Regions from separate parts of the Rhodococcus indonesiensis genome, predicted to be linked through region 2. Evidence: riboswitches for the same ligand, from Rfam matches in the RefSeq annotation. Region 2 holds a riboswitch; the other holds the start of a gene.
What was found. A riboswitch is a leader RNA that binds a small molecule or an ion and turns the genes downstream of it on or off. The one in region 2 is predicted to bind cobalamin.
Positions count from the first base shown of each region.

Region 1: it holds a riboswitch for cobalamin, as region 2 does, so the genes downstream of both, ACM26Y_RS19330 (ABC transporter substrate-binding protein) here and ACM26Y_RS04640 (ABC transporter substrate-binding protein) in region 2, are expected to answer to the same signal.

Region 1 is NZ_CP180630.1:4,209,306-4,212,509, reverse strand. Features, by position in the region: gene ACM26Y_RS19340 (O-succinylhomoserine sulfhydrylase) at 1-69, shown strand, start outside; gene ACM26Y_RS19335 (DUF808 domain-containing protein) at 288-1,238, shown strand; cobalamin riboswitch at 1,278-1,421, shown strand; gene ACM26Y_RS19330 (ABC transporter substrate-binding protein) at 1,536-2,480, shown strand; gene ACM26Y_RS19325 (FecCD family ABC transporter permease) at 2,477-3,204, shown strand, end outside.
Region 2 is NZ_CP180630.1:993,565-996,768, reverse strand. Features, by position in the region: gene ACM26Y_RS04645 (FecCD family ABC transporter permease) at 1-473, opposite strand, end outside; gene ACM26Y_RS04640 (ABC transporter substrate-binding protein) at 470-1,498, opposite strand; cobalamin riboswitch at 1,617-1,736, opposite strand; gene ACM26Y_RS04635 (hypothetical protein) at 2,171-2,419, shown strand; gene ACM26Y_RS04630 (hypothetical protein) at 2,438-2,773, opposite strand; gene ACM26Y_RS04625 (LLM class F420-dependent oxidoreductase) at 2,897-3,204, opposite strand, start outside.

The sequences.
Region 1 (3,204 bases), 2.3 Mb from region 2:
GTGCGGCTGTCGGTGGGGCTCGAGGACACGGAGGATCTGCTCGAGGACTTCGAGCAGGCGCTGCGGTAACCGGCGGCGAGGTCGAAGGCCGCAGCTGCATCGAAGCCCTGCCGACGGGTCGGGGCTTCGATCCACCACCCGGAAATGCCAGGTCGGCGACACCGGCCGCACCGGAGACCGCGGAAGACCCGATCCCACGGCCGTGCGCGCTTCGGTAAGTTACAGAGTCGACCCGCAACTGCGTGTCGTTCGATCGGCTCTGCGCAGCCGAACTGTGGGAGGTTCCCGTGGCTGGTGGTCTCGTCGCCCTGCTGGACGACGTCGCGGCACTGACGAAAGCGGCCGCGGCGTCCATCGACGACATCGGCGCCGCGGCCGGCAAGGCCGGCGTCAAGGCGGCAGGTGTCGTCGTCGACGACACCGCCGTCACCCCGCGCTACGTGCACGGATTCACCCCGGACCGGGAACTGCCGGTCATCCGCAAGATCGCGATCGGGTCGATCCGCAACAAGCTGCTGATCATCCTGCCGGTGGCGATGCTCCTGAGCCAGTTCTTTCCTCAGGCGTTGCCCTACCTGTTGATCGCCGGAGGCCTGTTCCTGTGCTTCGAGGGGGCCGAGAAGGTCTACGAAGCACTGACCGGCGGTCACCACGAAGCCGACACCCCCGCGGTACTGAGCGGACCCGAAGTCGAGAAGTCCATGGTCAGCGGGGCCATCCGCACCGACCTCATCCTCTCGGCCGAGATCATGGTGATCTCCCTGTCGTCGGTGGAGGACGAACCGTTCCTCACCCGGCTGGCGGTGCTCGTCGTCGTCGCGATCCTCATCACCGCCCTGGTGTACGGCGCGGTCGCGCTGATCGTGAAGATGGACGACGTGGGCCTGGCGCTCGCTGGACGCGAATCGTCGTTCAGCCGGCGGGTCGGCCGGGGGCTCGTGGCCGCGATGCCGAAGGTGATGACGGTGCTCACCGTGGTCGGGATCGCCGCGATGCTGTGGGTCGGTGGTCACATCCTGCTCGTCAACGTCGGCGAGGCCGGATTCCACTGGCCGGCCGATCGCCTGCACGACCTCGAACACTGGTTCGGCGATCTCGTGCAGGGTGGCTTCGGCGGCGTGCTGGCCTGGACCGCGGGGACCGTGGCGTCCGCAGTCGTCGGGCTCGTCGTGGGCGCGATCATCGTGCTGATCGCGCACCTGATTCCGAAACGGAAGAAGCGTGAGGCGGCGCACTGACGGACCCCGGCCTGCCGTCCCCGGGCCCGGAGCCCTGCGATACGCTGCGGTGACCCCGCTTCCGGGTGGGGTGCCGCAGCGTATCGGTGAAGTCCGGTGTAATCCGGCACTGTCCCGCAACTGTGAGGCCGGCAGCGCGCTGCCGGACGAGTCAGGTCGGCCGGCGCGGCGGTCACGTACTGGTCCTCGGACGAAGGACGGTGTCGTGCCGCAACGGTGATCGTTGCAGCCGTGCTGTTTTCGTCCTCCGCCTCACGGAGGATGGTTGTGCCTGCCCCCACTGTGCCTGTCCTCACTGTGCCGACCCGCCGGCTGTTCGCCGCCGGACTCGTCGCGCTCGCCCTGCTCGCCGCCTCGTGCGCCTCGAGCGGCGGCTCCGAACCGGCCTCCGCGCCCTCCGGTGACGGGACCTTCCCCGTCACCGTGAACTCCGGCGACGGAGCGATCACCCTCGATGCGGCCCCGGATTCGATCGTCTCCCTCAGTCCCACCGCCACCGAGATGCTCTACGCCGTCGGCGCCGGCGACCAGGTCGTCGCGGTCGACGACCAGTCCGACTACCCCGCCGGGGTGCCCGTCACCGCCCTGTCCGGATACTCGCCGAACGTCGAAGCCGTGCTCGGCTACGAACCGGACCTCGTGGTCGCGATGGACGACGTGGGCGACCTCGTCTCCGGCCTCGATGCGGCCGGCGTCCCCACGCTGCTGCTGCCGGCCGCCACCACCCTCGACGAGGCGTACACGCAGATCGAGCAGCTCGGCGCCGCCACCGGGCACATCGGGGACGCGGCCGAACTGGTCGCGTCGATGCGCAGCGACATCGACGAGGTCGTCGCCGGGTTGCCTCCGCGCCCGGCTCCGCTGACCTACTACCACGAGCTCGACGACACCTACTACAGCGTCACGGGTGACACCTTCATCGGGGGCATCTACGCGATGCTCGGCCTGCGTTCCATCGGCGACGCCGCCGGTGCCGACGCCTACCCGCAGCTGTCCGCCGAGTACGTCCTCGACGCCGACCCCGACCTGATCTTCCTCGCCGACGGGCAGTGCTGCGGGGTCACGCCGGAAACCGTGGCCGCCCGCGCCGGCTGGAGCGAGCTGACGGCCGTCCGGTCCGGACAGATCCACGTGCTCGACGAGGACGTCGCCAGCCGCTGGGGACCGCGGGTCGTGGACCTCGTGCGGAACCTCGGAGCGATCGTGGCTGCCGCCGAACCCGCCGCCCAGCCCACCCGGTGACCCGCGCCGCGCGCCACCCGGCCCTGGTGCTCGGCGCGGCAGCCCTCGTCCTGGTGATCGTGCTGCACGTCGGGGTGCTCGTCGGCCCCGCCGGACTGACCGTGCGCGGCGTGTTCCTGGAACTGCTCGACGCCCTGCCCTTCGTCGACGTCGACTCCGGGCTGACGACCCGGCAGCAGGCCATCCTGTGGAACATCCGCATGCCGCGGGTGGCGCTCGGTGCTCTGGTCGGCGCGATGCTCGCCATCGCCGGCGCCACCTACCAGGGGGTGTTCCGCAACCCGCTGGCCGACCCCTACCTGCTCGGGGTGTCGAGCGGCGCCGGCCTGGGCGCCACGCTCGCGATCGCCCTCGGCGGAGTGCTCGCCTCCGTCGGGGTGCCGGTCGCCGCGTTCGCCGGCGGCCTCGTCGCCGTCGCCGCCACCTACGCGCTCGGACGCAGTGTCGGCGGGATGCGCTCGGAGGTGGTGATCATCCTGGCCGGCGTCGCGGTGGCGGCCTTCGCCAACGCGGCGCAGACGTTCGTCCAGCAGCTCTACGACGACACCCTGCGGCAGGTGTACACGTGGTTGCTCGGCCGCCTCAGCACCGACGGCTGGTCCGACGTGGTCGTCGTGCTGCCGTACGTCGTGGTGTCCGCGGCGGTCATCCTGCTGCACCGCCGGATGCTCGACGTGATGGCGGTGGGCGACGTCGAGGCCGCGAGCCTCGGGGTGAACCCGGC
Region 2 (3,204 bases):
GCGAACGGCAGGGTGAAAACACCGAGTGCGCCGCCACCGACACCCAGGACCGTCACCAGCACCACCCCGAACCCGGCACCGGAGGACACGCCCAGCAGATAGGGATCTGCGAGCGGATTGCGGGTCACCGCCTGCGCCACCACGCCGGCGATCGCGAGCGCGGCACCGACGACGGCGGCCGTCAACGCTCGGGGCAGGCGGGAGTCGACGACGATCGCTTCCCGCGCCGCGGTCCACCACGGCGTGAAGGTTCCCGGTGCGAGGCGGTGCACGACGATCGCCCACACGTCGCCGAAGGGGATGTTCACCGTGCCCAGCGACACGGCGCCCGCCAGCGCCAGCACGAGCGCGGCGAGCAGCGGCGGCAGGATCAGCCACAGTGAACGATGTGGCGCGCCCCCGGCACTCTCCCGGACCGCCGGGGCCGGCGCGTGCGGCGACGAGGGGCCGGTCAGGGTGCCGGCGGAGGTCATTGCGCGTCCGGGAACGCGGCCGGGTGCAGTCCGCGGGCGATCGTCGCGACCGAGTCGACCATGCGCGAACTCTCGAAGAAGTCGTCGAGCGGCACGACGACGAAACGGTCGTTACGCACGGCGGGCGTGGTGGCCACGATCGGCTGGTTCTTCAGATAGGCGATCTTGTCCTGAGCGCTGGTCGCGCCGTAGTCGAGTACGACGATCGCCTCGGGCGCACGCTCACCGACGATCTCCCAGCCGGTGGTGAAGTACGGCTTCGGGCCTTCGGCGGTGATGTTGTCGGCGCCGGCGTAGTCGGCGATGAGGTTGCCGATGCCCACGCCACCGACCGAGAGCGGCTCGGCTTCGCCGGAGTCGTAGAAGAAGGTGCGCACGGGTGCGACGCCGGCCTGCTCCAGCCGGGCACGTACCGCGTCGAGTTCGGCGGTGATCGACTCGGTCAGTTCCGCGGCCTGCTCCTCGGCACCGAGCAGAGCGCCGAGCTGGGCGAAGTCGTTCTCCAGCAAGGCGATATCGGAGAACCCGGCACCGCAGTACTCGGAGAACAGGAACGTGTGGATACCCGCCTGCTCGAGCGTGTCCCGACCCCGGCCGGTCTTGTCGTCGAATGCGCTGCGCATCCCGCCGACGACCAGGTCCGGTTCGAGGTCGCGGATCTGCTCGTACGTCGGGTACTCGGCGGCCAGCGACGGGATCGCCCGGAACTGCTCGGCCGTCTCGGGGAGCGGGTCGTCCTTCTCGCCGTACCCCATGCCGACGATGCGGTCCCCCACACCCATCTGGATCAGGGTTTCGGTGACGTGGTCGTTCATCGACACGATCCGCTGCGGAGGCGCGTCGTAGGTGGCGGTGCGACCGCAATTGGTGATCGAGACCGGTTCGTCGAAGGCCGCGGCGGACGGGCCGGCGCCGGTGTCGGTGTCGGCACCACGCGAACAGCCTGTCAGGGCCGCGGTGGCGACGGTGAGGACGGCGAGAGCCGCCGCGGCATCGCGGGCGGGACGGCGGAAGTCGACGGGCATGGGACCTCGTGCTCTGCTCAGGTGGCACGAGGCAGACTCCGGCACGGCAGCGGCCCCGGACAGAGGTCACCGACTACCCTGCTGGACTCCATCTCGTAGACCACGACGAAATACCGGAGTCGCGCACGTCCATGCAGGCGATCGGGCTCACCGTCGGGTGGACGGTCTACCGTTGCGGGTCAGCGCCGGACTCGGACCGGACTTTCCCTGCATGGGCGTCAGCAACGCTGCGGTCATTATGCATGTCGAGGATCGGCACGGATCGCAGGGCCGGTCCCGAATGCCCGGGTCCCCGGGACGGCGTCCGAGGCGCCGTCCTCTCGTCCGAGCCGGGTGCTCGAAATTCACCCCCGGTTTCACCCCGTTCGCGGGCCCTCACTCCGGCACCGCGGCAGGCTCCGATGCGTTGCACACGAGGGAGGCTGTCGGACAGGCCGCACTCTCGTGCAGCCGGAGCCGTCGCTCCCGGCCCCTCCTCGGAGGGGATCGCGCCGGAACGTCGAGTGGGGATGCGGACCGGCGGCCGGTCACCGCGCAGGGGGCGGTGGCCGGCGTCCGGGCGCGTGCAGGCCTGCTCCACGAAACCCAGAGTTCAAAATGCGGCCATCTGCCGGAGACCCACCGCCGCGACACTGGACGCACAAAGTGTCAACGACGGACGGGGAGACACTGATGTCCGAGAACTTCGCCCACCGAACCGATCCTCTCTTCGCTCTGCCGCCCGCGACGGCGCCCCACCCGATACGCCTCGACGACCCGGCCCCGGCCCGCACGATGCCCGGCCTGCGTCCGCGGCTGGGTAGCGTGCTCGGCACCGTGGTCTCCGCGGGGGCCGTCGCCACCATGGTCACCGGCTTCGTCGCGGTCGGTACCGCCGCCACCGTCTCCGGTCTGATCTCGGCGGTGCGGCTCGGTCCCTGAGCGTTCCGGGGAACTTCCTCAGTTGCCGAACTGCACGCTGTCGACGACGACGTCGGACCCGAACAGTTCGCGGGCACGGGCGAGGGCCGCGTGACGCACCTCCGGCTCCGACAGCCTGATGGGCAACGCCAGGGTCAGCAGCGCCGAACGACTGCCGGACCTGGGCTGGGTCCTGACCCGGCACACCCAGTCCACCGTTCCACCCTCCCGGCGCGACGCCAGCTCGGTACGCGCGACGTCGCGGGCCGAACACGGCAGGGCCGGATCGGTTGTGCGTTCGAGCTCGGCCACGAGGTCCTCGAGACGATCGGTGCGCCACTGACGCAGTCCGGCTACGCGCGTTTCGACGTTCATCTCGGCACCCTTCGACGCCGGACGACCGTCGGTTGCGGTCTCGGGACCACACGGATCCGAGGTCTGCGGCGTCAGCGAAAACTGACTTCTACCGAGACCATCGCGGTGGGAGCCGCCCGCGTTTCACGAGCCCGGCAGCAGACTCCGCAGCGCCGGCAGCAGTTCCCGTTCGGCCCACCGGATGAACGGTTCCTGCCGGTCACCGCCGATCTGGACGAGGGCGACCTCGGTGAACCCCGCCTCGACGAACGGCCGGACCTTGTCGACGTACTCGTCGATGTCGTCGCCGCACGGCAGTTGCGCCCCGACCTGTTCGGGCGTCACGAACTGGGTCGCGGCCGCGAACGAGGACGGTGCGGGCAGATCCGGGTTGACCTTCCAGCCGAGGCCGAACCATCGGAACTGCTCGTGTGCCCGCTGCACAGCCGCGT